DNA from 3 places in the Paraburkholderia sp. BL17N1 genome. Region 1 is predicted to be linked to each of the others. Evidence: riboswitches for the same ligand, from Rfam matches in the RefSeq annotation. Region 1 holds a riboswitch; each other region holds the start of a gene.
The links. Region 1 has a riboswitch for cobalamin ahead of B0G82_RS27915 (CbtB-domain containing protein). Riboswitches for the same ligand answer to the same signal wherever they lie in the genome.
Positions count from the first base shown of each region.

Region 2: linked by a shared signal. The riboswitch ahead of B0G82_RS01750 (TonB-dependent receptor) and the one ahead of B0G82_RS27915 (CbtB-domain containing protein) in region 1 are both predicted to bind cobalamin.
Region 3: linked by a shared signal. The riboswitch ahead of cobG (precorrin-3B synthase) and the one ahead of B0G82_RS27915 (CbtB-domain containing protein) in region 1 are both predicted to bind cobalamin.

Region 1 is NZ_RBIW01000002.1:1,777,982-1,783,739, forward strand. Features, by position in the region: gene B0G82_RS27890 (alpha/beta hydrolase) at 1-420, shown strand, start outside; gene B0G82_RS27895 (MFS transporter) at 417-1,775, shown strand; gene B0G82_RS27900 (alpha/beta hydrolase) at 1,795-2,817, shown strand; gene B0G82_RS27905 (hypothetical protein) at 2,917-3,357, shown strand; gene B0G82_RS27910 (histidine phosphatase family protein) at 3,376-3,963, opposite strand; cobalamin riboswitch at 4,027-4,169, shown strand; gene B0G82_RS27915 (CbtB-domain containing protein) at 4,208-4,429, shown strand; gene B0G82_RS27920 (CbtA family protein) at 4,441-5,181, shown strand.
Region 2 is NZ_RBIW01000001.1:390,887-396,644, reverse strand. Features, by position in the region: gene B0G82_RS01775 (SIMPL domain-containing protein) at 3-734, opposite strand; gene B0G82_RS01770 (EVE domain-containing protein) at 909-1,367, opposite strand; RNA gene ssrS (6S RNA) at 1,475-1,656, opposite strand; gene B0G82_RS01760 (cell division protein ZapA) at 1,790-2,104, opposite strand; gene B0G82_RS01755 (ATPase) at 2,101-2,457, opposite strand; cobalamin riboswitch at 2,666-2,937, shown strand; gene B0G82_RS01750 (TonB-dependent receptor) at 3,028-4,929, shown strand; gene B0G82_RS01745 (iron ABC transporter permease) at 4,960-5,758, shown strand, end outside.
Region 3 is NZ_RBIW01000002.1:3,457,553-3,463,310, reverse strand. Features, by position in the region: gene B0G82_RS35475 (precorrin-2 C(20)-methyltransferase) at 1-297, opposite strand, end outside; gene B0G82_RS35470 (precorrin-8X methylmutase) at 298-924, opposite strand; gene cobG (precorrin-3B synthase) at 917-2,461, opposite strand; cobalamin riboswitch at 2,554-2,733, opposite strand; gene cbiE (precorrin-6y C5,15-methyltransferase (decarboxylating) subunit CbiE) at 2,818-4,233, shown strand; gene B0G82_RS35455 (cobalt-precorrin-5B (C(1))-methyltransferase) at 4,233-5,330, shown strand; gene B0G82_RS35450 (cobalt-precorrin-6A reductase) at 5,327-5,758, shown strand, end outside.

The DNA of each region.
Region 1 (5,758 bases):
GCGTATTTCGATGCGCAACGGCCTGACGCGCAAGGTATTGCCGCGCCGTTCGATGTCGCGCAATGTCCCGACTTCAATCAATGGAAATACGGCATGGACAACCGGCCGCCGTATCTCGACGACCGCACGCCCGCGCAACTCGAAGCGATCTATGCGTCGCGCCGGGTCGACTACCTCGTCGGCGGCGCTGATGACGATCCGCAGCAGAGCGCGCTCGACAGAACCTGCGCAGCCGAAGCGCAAGGGCCGCAACGCGTGGCGCGCGCAGAAGCGTACTACCGGTATATCCAGTCGCGTCATCCAGACGGCCTGAAGCAGCACTTTCATATCGTGCCGGGCGTGGGGCACGACGGTGCGCGCATGTTGACGTCGGTATGCGCGTTGTCAGCAATGTTCAACACTTCGGGATGCGGGCAATGAGCGAAGCGGCCTTCAATCAGCGCGACGGTGTCGCGGCTGGAGCCGATGCACCGAACAGCTTGAGTCCGTCGATGGTGCGGCGCGCGATCTTCGCCTCCGTGCTCGGCAATGGACTCGAGTGGTTCGACTTTCTGATCTACGGCTACTTCGCGAAGATCATCGCGCAAGTGTTCTTTCCCGGCGGCAGCGGCTTCGTGTCGATCATGCTGACGCTTGCGACGTTTGCCGTCGGTTTTATCGTGCGGCCGATCGGCGGCATTCTGCTCGGCATCTACTCGGATCGCGCGGGGCGACGCAAGGCGCTCTCGCTGCTGATCATTTCGATGGCGGCCAGCACGTTGCTGATGGGTCTCACGCCGGGCTATGCGAGCATCGGCATCGCTGCGCCGCTGTTGGTGGTGCTTGCTCGCTTGTTGCAAGGGCTATCCGTGGGCGGACAGTTCGCGACGGCTTCCGCGATGCTGGTCGAGTACGCGCCCTCGCACAAGAAGATGTTTTACGGCAGCTTCAACATGTCGGCGCAAGCGTTCGCGTTGCTGCTGTCGTCCGGCGTCGGCTATCTGCTGACCACGCAGCTCACGCATGAGCAACTGGTGGCGTGGGGCTGGCGTTTGCCGTTTCTGTTCGGCGCGCTGGCGGGGCCGTTCGGCTTCTATATCCGGCATCGCGTGGCCGAGTCACCGGAGTTCGAGCGGCTGCTCGAACACAAGGACAAACCGCCGCGCGTCACGATCCGCCAGTTCTTCCGCGACAACGGCGACGCGGCGATTTGCGCGATGGGTGTGATTATCGTCGGCGCGGCGACAAATTATGTCTGGCATTCCTATCTCTCGGTGTATGTCGAACGGCAATTGCATTTGCCGTTGTCCACCGCGTTGCTCGGCGCGTTCGTGTCCGGTGTGCTGAATCTGTTTCTGTTTCCGCTGTCCGGCAAGCTCGCCGATCGTTATGGCGCATACCGGCTGTTCTATCCCATCGTGATCGCGTGGATGGTCTGCGTGTATCCGCTTTATCACTTCGTCGTGACGAATCCGACGCCGGGGCACCTGTTCATCGCGCAGATGATCGCGACGCTGTTCCTCGCCGCCATGTCCGGCGCGCATCCCGGCATGCTCGCGACCTTGTTCCCCGTGCGCAGCCGTTCGGCGGGCGTGGCGCTGTCGTACAACATTGCGGTGACGCTGTTCGGCGGCATGGCGCCGCTCACCATCACCGGCTTGACGCGCGTGACCGGCAGCAGCCTCACGCCCGCGTTTTACCTGATTTTTGCCGGCTTCGTGTCGCTCGCGATGGTGTACTTCACGCGCGCCGGACGCATGTCGAGCGGCGCGGCGGCTAGACCCGCCACTCATTGATCGACCACGAGCCTATTGCATGACCCAGCCTTTCATCACAGACGACGAACGCGCGCCGAATGAACATCCGGTCGCGGTCGTGGCGAGCCGGCATCTGAGCGTCACGACGCGAGCCGGCAGCGGCACGGTGCCGGTGTTTTCCAACGGCGATTGGCTCGCGCCGACGCGCGATGTCCAACGCGCCGTGATTCTGATTCATGGCCGCCTGCGCAACGGCGACACGTATTTCGAACTCGCGCAGCGTTCGTGCGCACTCGCCGGCGCCAGCGTAGCCGATACGCTGCTGATCGTGCCGCAGTTTCTCGCGACCGCGGATGTCGACGCGCATGAACTGCCGCCGTCCACGTTGCATTGGGACTGGACGAGCTGGATGGCTGGCGAGAACGCCGAAGGTCCCGCGCCGATCAGTTCGTTCGATGTGCTCGACGCGATTGTGGACACGCTGGCGTCGCGCGAGCAGTTCGCGTCGCTCGCCGAGGTGGTGATCGCGGGACACTCGGGCGGCGCGCAGGTCGTGCAGCGCTACGCAGTGGTAGCGCGAGACGAGGCGTCCCTCGCGGCGCGCGGTATCGCGCTGCGCTATGTGGTCGCGAATCCTTCGTCGTATGTGTACTTCGATGCAATGCGGCCGGTTGGGCCGGTTGCGTCTGCTGTGTCCGGCGAGTTTGCGGCATTCGATCGGGCGAGGTGTCCGTCGTTCAATCGCTGGAAGTATGGGCTCGAGGATTTGCCCGCTTACTCTCGCGACGCGGCTTCAGCGGCCACGCTCGAAGCGCGTTACGCGCAGCGTGACGTGACCGTGCTGCTTGGCGGCGCGGATTGCGATCCGCAGCATCCGGCACTCGACCGCTCGTGCGCCGCGTTGACGCAAGGTGAACACCGGCTCGGGCGCGGCCTGGCTTACACGCGCTATATGGCGTTGCGGCATCCCGAAGGATTGGCGACGCATCGGACGTTTGTGATCGATGGTGTCGGGCACGATGCCAAGGGGATTTTCGGATCGGCGCAGGGGCTGGCGGCTCTATTCGGTACGGGATTGTAATGACGGTGACCGAAGCGCGGTCTTGAGGAGTCGGCCTTCCTGGGTATGAAGCGTGCTACCGCGCTTGTACCTGCGAGTGACTTCAAGGACCGCGCCGACATGAACAGAACCCGATTGCTTGCCACCGCGCTCGCCGCTGCGTCGCTGGGCGTTTTGCTGACCGGCGGTGCGTATGCCGACGATGCGCCTAGCCCTTGCACATCCCTGAAGCGGATCGTCGCGGCGGCCCCTGGCGGGCTCACCTCATTGACGTCGGACGACGGCAAGGGCGTCGCGCAACCTTACGGCGACGACGCGCAATGTTCGGCGAGTCACGGTGCCTATCAATGCACGTGGACGCCGCATCACGACGCCGGATCGAATGCCGACGCGCTGCAAGCTGTCGCGGCGGACGTCGCATCGTGTCTGCCCGACGCGACGCACGATCAGAATTCGCCGGGACGTCAGCACTTTTATCTGGGCGCGAAGGGTAAGCGGACCGATATCACACTGACGCCGACCGGGTCGAACAAGCTGCGTCTGGTGGTGTCGGGTAAGTAAGCCGCCGGGCTAGAGCGGCTAGTGTGTCGCCGGCCACCATGTCCAGCCGCGCGACGAGTGCCGCAACTCGATGATCGAAAGTGGCGCGATTTCAATGCGCGGAAAAACGATGGGCGATGTTCCGAGCGTATACACGATCGCTGCCCGCAGCACCGGCGCGTGGGTGACGGCGACCACGTTGCTCGATGCACGATCCGTCTCGCCGTCCAACAACGCTTCGAGCCATCCTCCTACCCGTTTCACGAGTTGACTGAACGACTCGCCGCCGTGAGGCGCGGCGTCCGGATCGCGCGTCCATGCGGCGACGTCTTGCGGCGCTTCGGCGGCGAGGTCGGCGAGCCGCCGTCCTTGCCATGCGCCGTAGTTCAGATCCGCCAGGCCGGCGTCGACCGACGCCGTGAGGCCCAGCGCCGTCGCCGTTTCGCGCGCGCAGGCGGCCGGGCTGACGAAAGCCGGTGACTCTTCCGCGATCGCCAGGCGCAAGCGTGCGGCGTGGGTTTGGGCTTCGGCGAGGCCGCGGGCGTCGAGTGAATCGTCGGCGGGAAAACGGCCTGCGCGCTGGGCCGCGGTCGATGCGTGGCTGACCAGTAACAGCCTTGTGTCCATTCCGTTCATGTCCTATCAAGCCACGTCCCGAAGCCCAACGCCGGCGGCATGAAACGTGTGTTTTGCGTTGCCGGGTGCCGAAGTTTAGCGCGTAGAATAGCGGGACTGCGAAGCGCGGAAGCCGGTGAGAGCCCGGCGCGGTCGCGCCACTGTAATCGGCAGCACAAGCCGAAAGCCAGACCTGAGCTTCGCACCAATCCTCTGCAATGACTATCGGGGCGCGTTACCCCAGGAGATGTCCATCATGACCGAAGCTGTTTTCGATCCCGCCAATCAGCCTGTTGCTCAACCCACGCCGATTCCGCTGCGCGAGTTGCTGCCCTGGGTCGTGTTCGGCGGTTTGCTGTTGCTGCTCGCGCTTTACTTCGTGGGTGCGGAACAGGGTGCCACCTCGCTGGTGCCGGGCATGTACGTGCATGAGTTCGTGCACGACGGCCGCCATCTGCTCGGCTTTCCCTGCCACTAACGGAGTCGACCATGGTGGGTAAATTGTTGGTACGCGGGATGCTTGCAGGCATCGCCTCGGGACTCCTCACGTTCGGCTTCGCGCGGGTGGTGGGCGAGCCGCAGGTCAATCAGGCCATTTCATTCGAAGAAAAGGCCGACGCCGCGAAAGGCGAGGCGCCCGAGCCTGAGATGGTGAGCCGCGACACGCAGCGGGGTATCGGCTTGTTGACTGGCGTGCTGACTTACGGCGCGGCATTCGGCGGCTTGTTCTCGCTGGTCTTCGCTTACGCTTATGGCCGAGTGGGCGCGTTGAGCCCGCGCGCGTTGTCCGCATGGCTTGCGCTTGGCGCGTTCATTGCGCTCGCGATCGTGCCGAATCTGAAGTATCCGGCGAACCCGCCCTCGGTCGGCGACCCTGAGACGATCGGGACGCGCACGGGGCTGTTCTTCCTGATGATTGCGATCTCGCTGGCGGCGATGGTGTTCTCGCTCAAGGTGCGGCGCCGTGCGGCGATGAAACTTGGCGCGTGGAACGGCTCGATCGTGGGGGCGGTGGTGTTCATTGTGATCATCGCGGCGGTGCAGTTGTCGATGCCCGCGATCAACGAAGTGCCGGAGGCTTTCCCGGCGGTGCTGCTGTGGAAATTCCGCGTCGCGGCGCTCGGCATGCAGGCGATTATGTGGGCGACGATCGGGCTGCTGTTTGGCGCACTGGTCGAGCGGATTGCGTTGATGCGGGTGGCGGGGCGGTCGGCGGTGAAGTCGGCTTGATTGGCATGACGAGTGCGGCCGCTTCGGCGGTTTCGCTCAACGGTTCGCTCGCCGTGCTTCGCTCTCCGCAGTTTGCGCGCAGCGGTCAAGATGGGTTCTGCGTCAAGGAGTTGGGGCGGTTGTGGGGTGGTTATCCACAGGCTTCTGAACAATTTCTGTGGATAAATTCGCCCGCGATGCTCAAGAGCTACAAACATCTGTTCCGTTCGAATTTAACAACTTGGTTGCTGCACACGGCCTCCGGTTGTCCGCACCATCGGGACAGGGCAGGTGTTTTGCGTGACCATTCAGGGCGACTCCGGTCGCCCTTTTTTATCAGGTTGCTTGCTGCGCGTTCCCGGATTTGTCCGATGTCAGGGCTGCGTACACGACCCGCGCATTGATTCTGCATGTCGGCACAATTCCCCTCCTGATCTGCGGACACTCTCTCGTTGCCTGCGCCGACGCCAGCCCGATGGCCCGTGTCGATGCACGATACATAACATGCTCAGGACGGGGTAGATAACCGTCAATGCAACTGGACGTCGCTGACATTTCCCAGCGTTATTGCGAAATAGTCCTGCTGACTATCCAACGA
Region 2 (5,758 bases), on a different contig from region 1:
CGTTATTTCATCTGCACCGAGCCGGACACATTGACGGTTACCGTCGACGTTCCGCCTTCGATCGGCACCGGTGCCGCGGCCTTTGCGTCGGCGCCCATGGCGCGCGCGCTCATCATCATCACCGGACGCGGCATCACGCCGTTGTGGCCGACGTTGACCTCGCGAATCGAATAACCGCTGTAGCCGAACGCCTGCGCGGACGAAGCGGCCTGCTCGCGGAACGACTTGATCGCTTCGCCGGTGAGCTTCTGCTCCGCCGCGCGCTGCGCTTCAGGCGAGAGCGAGAACTGCACATTGCCGACCTGCATGATCGATGCCATCTGACCCGCGAGCTTGGACACCGCGGCGAAGTCGTGCGATTCGAGTACGATCTCCGTGCGGCCGCGCCATGCGGAAATGCGCCCGTCACGGTCGGTGGACGGATAGATCGAGAACGAGCCCGTGCGCGCCGTCACGCCGCTCACACCCTTGGCTCTTTGCAGCGCCGAATCGGCGCGCTGGTTCAGCGTTGACGTGAGCGCCGACGGATCGCTCGCTTCCTGCTCGTAGAACAGCGTGATATCGACGACGTCTTGCGGCACTTCAGCGCTGGCCTGCGCGTTCAACGACAGCACGCCGGCCGGCTGATATTGGCCGGTGCTTTGCGCGCGTGCCATGGCCGGCGTCAGTGCGAGCGCGGCGGGCGCGGCGCAGACGAGGGCGAAAGCGAGTGCACGTGCGGTGTTTTTCGTCATTGTTGGACTCCTTGCTTGAACAGGTTGTGCACGATTGGTGCAACCGCCGCGCCGTGGCATGGCGTTTGCGAGATCGTTAGGCGCTTGTAACCTGAGCTTGGTTCCCGGGTTTGACGTTGCTTTAACGTTTGCGTGCGCACAAATACACGCCACGCATTCATCAGGCATGCACGATCAGGCGAGCCGCTTGGTGATGAATCGCCATTCGGCCTCGGTCACCGGTGTAATCGACAGGCGGTTGCCTTTGGCGAGCACGCGCATGTCCGCGAGTTCGTCGTGCTCGCGTAACGCGGCGAGCGGGATAAGCGGAATCTTCTTCTTGAACACCACATCGACGAGCACCCAGCGGGGCGTTTCCTGCGACGACTTCGCGTCGTAGTAGGGACTCTTCTTGTCGAACTGCGTCGGGTCGGGATACGCAGTGGACGATACCTCCGCAATGCCCGCGATGCCAGGCTCCGGACAGCTCGAGTGATAGAACAGCACACCGTCGCCGACCTGCATCATGTCGCGCATGAAATTGCGCGCCTGATAGTTGCGCACGCCGGTCCACGGCAATGTGCGATGCGGTGCCTTGGCGAGATGGTCGATGCTTGCTTCGTCCGGTTCGGACTTCATTAGCCAGTAGCGCATGAATCGAATTGAACGTTAAGGGGTTGAAGATGCGGAAGAAATCGGCCAACAAAAAACAGCGCCCAAAGAAAAACGGCACCGAACCGAAGTCCGATGCCGTTCTAAATAAGGTCCCCGCCTTAGCCGCTAGGCCGGCATCCTGAACCGGGGGTTCAGAATTGGTCGCAGTTAGCAACACTTCGGGTACATCAGACAGAGTGACGCGCACACCCGTGCTACAAATTTCCGCAACCGTGCACATGGCATTGGTTCAAGGAATATATGACCTTGGCGAACCAGGCAGGGAAGCTAAACCGATGAAGCTGAAAAACGAACTACCGATTGAACTCAAACGTTTGCTGAATCTTGCACACCTTGTGCTCACACATTCCGTTTGAATCCGCCGCCGATCTCAGGACCGGCAGCACGATAACACATGTACCTTATTGCACGCTGTACTGCTCAATCACAGTACCTAGTTGTTCGTTCATTTGATGCATTGTACGCCGGATTTCTTCAGCGGGAAATGCTTCTCCGTGTCTCACGCTCGATTGCAGTCTAAGCAGTTCCGATGCCAGCGACAGCGCAGCCATGACGGCAATGCGATCCGTGCCGCGCACGTTGCTGTTATTGCGGATCTTCGACATTTCGGCGTCGACGCGTGCAACCGCTTCGAGCAGCGCCGCTTCCGTTTGCGGCGAGCAGGCGAGGCGATAGGGCACGCCGAGAATCGATACTTCGATCTGCTTGGTGGTCATGCATTTTCTCCGTGGCGGGTCACGTCGCTCCCGGCTTCGGCTACTTGCTGAGCCGGCTCGAGCAGATCGAGCTGGTTGTCCGGCTCACTGTGCGCGCGCGCACGCGGCAGCTTCTCGAGGATCGCGTTCAGGCGCACTTGTGCGTCGTCGATCTTCGCCGAAAGCGCGTCGCGTTCCGCCTGCAGCGCGTTACGTTCCTCGCGCAGCATTGCAAGTTCCGTGCGCGTGGCTTCGGCGTCGGCGCGCGATTGCGCGAGTTGCTCTTCGAGCGCGAGTCGCGCCTCATTGTGGCGCTGGCTGATCGCGATCAGCTTGCCGATATTTTGTGAAAGTGTTTCGAGTTCGGTGAGCATCTGCTGCGTCCTCTAAAGACATCGCATTTTAGCGCGGAATGTCGCAGGTTCCGACAATTGTCTCGTTTCGAGACGTAACAACATCGCTTTGTGCAGGCTTTTTATCGACCATATGATGAAAAAGTACTCACGCGTCGGACAAGAGCCTGCACTTAACAGAACACATGGCCTGCGATCTCACCATTCTTGACGGACTCCGAGGCCGCTCCTAAACTGCCCGCACTCTGGTGCCCGCGTGCGGCTTTTTTTCAACGGCCCACGCAGTTAAACGGGAAGCAGGGCGCGCGGTTCATCTGGATTCAGCTAAACGCGCCAACCTGCGCTGCCCCCGCAACGGTAAGCGACCGCATTCGTCATGCAAGTCGATCCCGCTCGCGAGCTGGAAGTTCAACTCGCGAGTGTGCCACTGCGCGTCTCGCGTGGGAAGGCGGGATCGATGCGTCGCCAGCCCGGATACCGGCCAGAGGGAGAGGCACGTCCCGCGCGAAAATGTTAAATACGCGGGCGCCTCGTTACGCATCGGCCTGCGGGGAAGCGGGCCGCGCACGCTATCCACAGGACGTTCACCCCATGCTGTCCCCCTTCGCCCGCGCGGTGCTGCTCGCCTTTGCGAGCCTGCCGATCGTCGTGCACGCGCAAGTCGCGTCTTCATCTTCTGCTTCATCTGCTTCGTCTCCGTCGGCGGATTCTTCGAGTTCGGTGTCCTCTTCGGCGGTGCTGTCGCCCGTGGTGGTGACCGCGGATCGCGCGCCGCAAGCGCTCGCCGACACGATCCCGCAGACCTCGCTGTTCGATCAGCAGGATATCGCCGACACCACCGCGACCGATTTGCCCGGCCTCCTGCAACTCGCGCCCGGCGCGCAAATCTCGCGCACAGGTGGCCCCGGTTCGACGACGAGCCTCTTTTTGCGCGGCGCGTCGTCGACGCAATCGCTGCTGCTGATCGACGGCGTGCGCGTCGATTCGGTGAGTCTGGGTGCGTCGCAACTCGCGCAGATCCCACTCGACCAGATCGATCACGTGGAGGTGGTGAACGGCAACGTGTCGGCGTTGTACGGCTCGGGCGCGATCGGCGGTGTGGTGCAGGTGTTCACGAAAAACGGCGGCGATCACCCGCCGCGTTTCAATTTTTCGCTCGGCTACGGCAGCTATCACACGCAGACGCAGCAGGCGGGCGTGAACGGTGCATTGGACAAGGACGGCAACACGACCTTCAGCATTTCGCTCGCGCGTTCGAAGGACGACGGCTTCTCGTCGCTGAATACGAAGGAGGCGCCCAGCGCCAATCCGAACGCGAACGGCTATCTGAACGAGAGTATCTCGGCTTCGCTGCGCCACAAGTTCAACGACAAATGGGACGCCGGCGCCAGCTACTTGCAGTCGAATGGCAACAACAGCTACGACAACGCGTACGGCGTGCCGACCGATCTGAACAACCTGTATAGCAAGGTGCGCCAGGTCTCGGTGTTCGCGAACGGCAAGCTGACCGACTGGTGGACCACGCACTTCATCGTCGCAGAAGGCGACGACCGCAGCGTGTCGAACACCAACGGGGTGTACAACGGCCGCTTCGATACAGACAATCGCCAGTACACATGGCAGAACGATTTCGCGCTGGCCGCGCAGCAGAAACTGCAGGTCGGCTATGAGCATCTCGATCAAAGCCTCGATTCGGACACGTTCGCGGCGCCGGACCGTCATGTGGATTCGGGCTTCGTCGGCTATACGGGACGCTTCGGGCGCAACCAGTTTCAGGCCAACGTGCGGCGCGACCAGTATTCCGATTTCGGCGGAGCGAACAGTTACTATCTCGGCTACGGTTTCGACATCACCGGCCATTGGAAGGTGACCGCAAGCTATTCGGATTCGTTTCGCGCGCCGAGCTTTGACGATCTGTACTATCCGATCAGCGGCAATCCGGCGATCCAGCCGGAGCGCAGCCATTCGATCGAAGCCGCGCTGCAGTACGCATCGAATGCGCTCGGCGTGATGCGCCTTTCCGCATTCCAGACGCGCTATTCGAATCTGATTAACTACGAGCAGGTGACGCCCGGCATCTATCTGGCCGAGAACGTCGGCCATGCGAAGGTGCAGGGCATCGAAGGATCGTGGAGCGGCCATGTCGGCAAGACGGACGTGCGCGCGTCGCTGACGCTGCAAAATCCCGTCGACCTCGACAACGATGCCGACCTCGTGCGGCGCGCCCGGCGCTTCGGGGCGCTGACGGTGAACCGCAGCATCGCCGGGTGGCGGGTGGGCGGCGAATGGATCGTGAGCGGCCCGAGCAACGACAGCAGCGGCAAGCTGGGCGGCTATGGCGTGGTGAATCTGTCGGCGCGCTACAACATCACGAAAGCATGGTACGTGGCCGCGCAAATCCAGAATCTGTTGGACAAGGACTATGAAACGGCCTACTCGTATAACTCGCCACGGCGTGGTGCGTATCTCACGGTTGGTTGGCAGCAGCAGTGACGCTTGCGCCCTGTCGTTGAGTTCGCGCAGATGAATCGCCATTCGAGTTCGATGCCCGCGACACTGCGCGTGATGAGCGCGAAGCGCGCGGCCGCGATCTGGCTGGCGCTCGCCCTGATTGCGCTGGCGGTGCTGATGGCGTCGCTCGCGCTCGGCAGCGTATCGCTCGCGCCGATGCGCGTGCTGGCGGCGCTGATGCCGTCGCATGCGCCGTCTGTCGGCGCCGCCGACCTGACTGCGGAAATCGTCCGCACGTTGCGATTGCCGCGCGCGGTGGCCGGCTTTGCCTGCGGCGCGTTGCTCGCGTTGGCCGGCGCGTTGCTGCAGGTGCTGTTGCGCAATCCGCTGGCCGAGCCTTACGTATTGGGCGTATCGGGCGGTGCGGCGAGCTTCGCGTTGGTCGCGATGATCGCCGGTTGCGCATGGTGGATTGTCGACGCAAGCGCATTCGCCGGAGCGTTCGTGTCGATCCTGCTGGTGCTCGGCCTCGCGCGCCGCGAGTTGTGGCGCGGCGAACCGCAGGACACGTCGCCGCGTTTGCTGCTGACCGGCGCGGTGATCGCGGCGGGCTGGGGCGCGCTGATTACTTTGCTGCTCAACCTCGCGCCCGATAACCGCTTGCGCGGCATGCTGTTCTGGCTGACCGGCGACCTCAACGGCGGCGCGATGCCGTGGACGGCGCTCGTCGCGCTCGTCATCGTGCTGGTTGCGATCGTGCCCGCCGCGCCGCGTCTGAATGTGCTGCTGCGTGGCGACGCCGCCGCGCAGGCGTTAGGCGTTGCGGTGATGCCGCTGCGTCTGCGGGTGTATCTGGTGGCCTCGCTCGCGG
Region 3 (5,758 bases), 1.7 Mb from region 1:
TGCGTCGAGGTGCGTGGCGACGATTTGCGCGGCGGTGTCGTAGAAGTCGGCGATGATCGCTTCATAGGAAAGCGGCGGTTCGAGCGCTTCGGTGGTCACGGGATAGACGAGCGGCAGATGCTGCTGGGCATCGTGCAAATGCGCTTCGATGATGCTGAACGCGTTGCCCTTCTTCCCCTTCGCGACAAAGTACGCGACCACCGGCGCCGCCTTCAGCAAGCGCACCGCCTTCAGGGTGATGAGTTCCGGGTCGCCGGGGCCGACGCCGAGGCCGAACAAACGTCCTTGCGCCGTCATTTATTCGACCTCCGTGGCGAGCGAGTTCACGGCGGCCGCCGCCATCGCGCTGCCGCCGCGCCGGCCATGCACCACCACGTAGGGCACGCCGCGGCTGTCGTCCGCGAGCATGGCTTTCGATTCGGCCGCGCCGACAAAACCCACTGGAAAGCCGAGAATCAGCGCGGGTTTGGGCGCACCGGCGTCGAGCATATCGAGCAGATGAAACAGGGCGGTCGGCGCATTGCCGATCACGACCACGCCGCTCGCCAGCTGCGGCCGCCACAATTCGAGCGCGGCCGCCGAGCGCGTATTGCCGAGTTCACGTGCGAGCGACGGCACGTCTGGATGCGTCAGCGTGCAGATGACCTCGTTGTTCGCCGGCAGCCGCGCGCGCGTGATGCCTTGCGCGACCATGCCGGCATCGCACAGGATCGGCGCGCCTTGCGCGAGCGCCGCGCGGCCCGCCGCGCCCGCGCCCGCGGAAAATTGCAGATCGTCGATCACATCGACCATGCCGCATGCGTGGATCACGCGCACCGCGAGTTTTTCGAGGTCGGCGGGAATGCGCGACAAGTCGGCCTCCGCACGGATCGTCGCGAAGGATTGGCGATAGATCTCCTGACCGTCGCGAATGTAATCAAGCATCGGTGTCACTCCGGGCGAGGCGTTCGAGCAGGTCGGCGGCCTCGCCGATCGTCAGTTGGCGCGCGACGCACTGGCCGAAGCCGGGCCGGCCGTCGCGCCGATAAAGGTCGTACAGGCCGGGCGCGGCGGCGAGCAGCGTGAACGGCGCGCAATGCGCGGCGGCGCACGAGCGCAAGCAGCCGCTCAGATGCACGTCCACGCCGGCTGGCAGCCGAGCCGCGAGGCGCAACGCGTCGTTCTTGGTGTCGGCGAGGCCCTTCACGCAGCCGCTCGATCCGGCGCACGCGATCAGGTGCGTGATCGCGTGTGCGGGATCGCAGGCGAGACCGAGGGCGTTCAGGCCGGACAACAAGATCGGAACGGCGTGCGTGGCGATGTCGGGTAATAGCACGCTTTGCCAGGGTGTCAGGTGAAGCGTGGCGCTGCCGTGCTGTTGCGACAGCGTGGCGAGTCCCGTTAGCGTGTCTGCATCGAGACGTCCCAGCGGTGGCTGGCCGCCGACGTGCCAGGCTCCGGGCACGCGTTGGGCGTGAGCGCCAAGGCGAAGGTTGGCGTCGGCTGGTGTAATGCGGTGCCAGTTGGCGAGCTTCGCGTTTCGCGTCAGTGGGAAGTCGAGATAGCGCTGGGCGTGATGCAGTACTGCGTCGACGGAATGCGCGGTTAGCAGGTGGCGCATGCGTGTGGCGTCGGCGGCGGCGAGGTCGAGGAATGTGAGGAGCAGCGCGCGTACTAGTGCCGGGACTTGTGAAGGCAGGATTGCGGCTAGAGCCCCTGTGTTGTTCACGCCCGGTTTTGCAAGCACGGTGCTTTGGCGTTGCATAAGCGCGCCGGCATAGGCGCTCACAGGCGGACAACCCGCGAACCCGAACACGAACCGCACGCCGTCCGCCTCTTGCGACGCCGCCAGCCACACATCGTGCGGATGGTCCACTCTCGCGAGCCGTTCGCCGCCGTCCAGCAACAGTGCGAATTTCGGCGACAGCGCCGCGAAACGCGCTTCGCTTTGCAGCATAGTGAGCAATTCGGCGCACAGCGGGCGTGTGTCGAACAGCGCGAATGGATCGCGTCCGGCAGCGGGGCTGATCATGACGTTGCGGACGTCGTCGGCCGAGACTGCGGCGGAGAGTGCGTGGGCAGTGCCCACTCGCTGCGCTGCTGCGTCCGGGGCTTTCGAGGCCCATTCATTCACAGCGTCGGCCGCCGCCATCGTGTTCGCACGGCCCGCCACGCCGTTCGCCGGCATCGGCCCAAGACCGGCGTCGATCAAAGCCGCGATCAAAGCCGCCTCTTCACCGCGCTTCACGCCACGCACCTGCACATTCGCGCGATTGGTCAACTCGATCACCCCGCCCGCGTGCCGCGCGCTAGCCTCCGCGATCGCCCGAGCCTGCGCCGCGCTCAATTCGCCGCCGGGCAGTTTGATCCGGCAAATCCCGCCGTCGCGCGCGGCGACGATGCGCAGCAGCCCCGGACACGCCGAGGGCCGCAGCGTGGCGGCCGCGTCGGATAAAACGGTGGAGGGCGTTGCTTGATTCAAGACGGACACCGGGTTTAGCGTCGCGCGACGGCCCGAGCATGCCGTGAGGCGGGCATGGCTGCGGCATCGGTACACCCCGCCCGATGTTGGCTGGCACGAACAGTCTCGCCGGCAGGTCTCCTGGCTGGCAGGTCATGGTCCGCTGCGGCCTTCCCGGTCGAACCAGTGGCGTGGAGCGCAGGCGGACTCGCTGCATACAGTTGCGGGGGCAGCCACAGTGGCACTGTGTTCCCTCTTCGGCCCCGAAGGGCACCGGCGGCTGTATTATGCCTTTTTTCGAACAGCACAACGAGGCTGGACGCTTTGATCGGCGTGGCACAGCGCATTATTTGAAGACACAGAATGAGGATGGATGCATGCCCGCGTGGCTGACGGTGGTGGGCATAGGCGACGACGGCTTCGCCGGCTTGGGGCGGCCCGCGCGGCGGGCCTTGCTGGAAGCGTCGGTGGTGTACGGCGGCGAACGTCATCTGGCGATGCTGCCCGCGCGTCTCGCCGCGCGCCGTGCCGCCTGGCCGCGTCCCTTCGATCTCGCGCCCTTGCTGGCCGAGCGCGGCGCAGCCGTGTGCGTGCTGGCGAGCGGCGATCCGATGCTGTTCGGCGTCGGCGCGACACTCGCGCGGCAATTGCCGGCGGGGGAATTGCGGGTGCTGCCGGCGCCGTCGTCGTTGTCGCTGGCGGCCGCGCGGCTCGGCTGGCCGTTGCAGGATGTCGCGACGGTGTCGCTGGTGGGGCGGCCGTTGCCCGCGCTGAACGCGCATCTGCACGACGGCGCGCGCATGTTCGTGCTCAGCGCGGACGGGCGCACGCCCGCGGCGCTCGCGGCATTGCTGAACGCACGAGGTTACGGGGCGACCCGCATGAGTGTGCTGGAACACCTGGGCGGCGAGCTGGAGCGGCGCATCGACGGCCGCGCGGATCAGTGGTCCGCGGGCGACGTGGCCGCGCTGAACCTGATCGCGCTCGACTGCCGTGCTACCGAAGGTGCACCGCGTCTGCCGCTGACCTGCGGTTTGCCCGACGATGCGTTTCGTCACGACGGCCAGTTGACCAAGCGCGACGTGCGCGCGATCACGCTCGCGCGCCTCGCGCCGACGCCCGGCGAATTGCTGTGGGATGTGGGCGCGGGCAGCGGCTCGATCGGCATCGAATGGATGCGCGCGCATTCCACCTGTCGCGCGATTGCGATTGAAGGGCACGCGGAACGGCAACGTTTCATCGAACACAATCGCGATACGTTGGGTGTGCCGGGGCTGCAACTCGTGGCGGGGCGCGCGCCTGAGGCGCTGCAGGGGTTGCCGGTGCCGGATGCCGTGTTCATCGGCGGGGGCGTGACCGTGCCGGGCGTGCTGGAGGCATGCTGGGCAGGTCTGCGCGAAGGCGGGCGGCTGGTCGCCAATGCGGTGACGTTGCAAGGCGAGGCGGCGTTGACGGCGTGGCGCGAGCGGCATGGCGGGACGTTGACACGGATCGCATTGGCGGACGCGCAACCGCTTGGCGGGTTCGATACGTGGCGGCAGGCGTTGCCGATCACGCTGCTGGAGGTGACGAAGCCGGCGAGCGGCGAGGGCGTGAACCTCGTGGGAACCGAAACCGTGATTAACGCAACCAATGCGACGAATGCGGTGAATGTGCCGAATTCCAGGCGTGCCGCAAGTGCCGGAAGCGGTATGAGCGCCACGAATGTCACCAACACGACCAACTCGACCAACACGACGAAAGCGACGAACACGACCGGCGCCACCCCCACCGACCCATCGCCAGAACCCTGATGCGCGAAGAAACCCCCGAACAACCCGCGCCGCTGCGTAGCGGCTACACGACCGGCAGTTGCGCCACCGCGACGTCGCTGGCGGCGGCGCGTCTGTTGCTCGCGGGTGTCGTCAGCGAAGTGGCGGAGATCGTGTTGCCGAAGGGGCAGCATGTGCCGATGCCGCTGGTGTTCTGCCGCCTGATCGGGAATGGCGAAGAAGGCGCGGAAGCCGGCACGATCAAGGACGCCGGCGACGATCCCGACGTCACGCACGGCGCGCTCGTCTTCGCGCGCGTGCGCCTCATCGCCGAAGCGGGCGTGATATTTCGCGCGGGGCCGGGCGTCGGCACGGTGACGCGCGCGGGGCTGACGCTGCCGGTCGGCGAACCCGCCATCAACCCGGTGCCGCGCAGAATGATGGCCGAGCATCTGGCCGAACTCGCGGCGGAGCATGCGTACGGCGGCGGCTTCGAAGTAACGATCGGCGTGGAAGGCGGCGAAGCGCTCGCGCTGAAAACGATGAACCCGCGTCTCGGCATTCTCGGCGGGCTGTCGATCCTCGGCACCACCGGCATTGTGCGTCCGTTTTCGTGCTCGGCGTATATCGCGTCGATTCATCAGGGGATCGACGTCGCGCGCGCCAACGGCTATACCCATCTCGCCGCCTGCACCGGCAACGCGAGCGAGGACGCGATGCGCGCGCACTACGGCCTGCCGGATATCGCGCTGATCGAAATGGGCGACTTCGTCGGCGCGGTGCTCAAGCATATGAAGCGCGCGCCGGTCGAGCGCCTGAGCGTGTGCGGCGGCTTCGGCAAGCTCAGCAAGCTGGCGGCGGGCCATCTCGATCTGCATAGCCGCAATTCGAGCATCGACCTCGAGCGGCTCGCGCAATGGGCCGCCGAACAGGGCGCCGACGACGCGCTTCAGGCGGCGATCCGCGCAGCCAACACGAGTCAGCAGGCGGTCGCGTTGGCGCACGCGCGGCAGGTGCCGCTCGGCGATATCGTCTGCCGGCATGCGCTGGCGGTAGCGCGCGAGATCGTGCCGCCGCAGGTCAACGTCGAAATGTTCGCGATCGATCGCGAGGGTAAGCTGATCGGAGCCGCGCAATGAAAACGAAGCGGATTCTGCTGCTCGGCGGCACAGGCGACGCATTGCGGATCGCGCGGCAACTCGCGCCCGAGCACGTGTATAGTCTCGCCGGCCTCGGCAAGGTGCCTGACGATCTGGCGTGCACGGTGCGAGTCGGCGGCTTTGGCGGCAGCGAAGCTATGACGCGCTACATCGTCGGTGAAGGTATCGATCTCGTGATCGACGCGACGCACCCGTATGCCGCGCAAATCAGCGCGAACGCGGCCGAGGCGAGCCGCGCCGCGCGCGCGCCGTATTGGGCATTGCGCCGCCCGGCGTGGCAACCGCAAGCCGGCGACGATTGGCGCATGGTCGGCGACTGGAGTGAACTCACGGATGCGCTCGCGCCGTTCATAAAGCCGCTCTTCACGCTCGGCCGCGAACCGCTCGCGCATCTCGACGAGATTCCG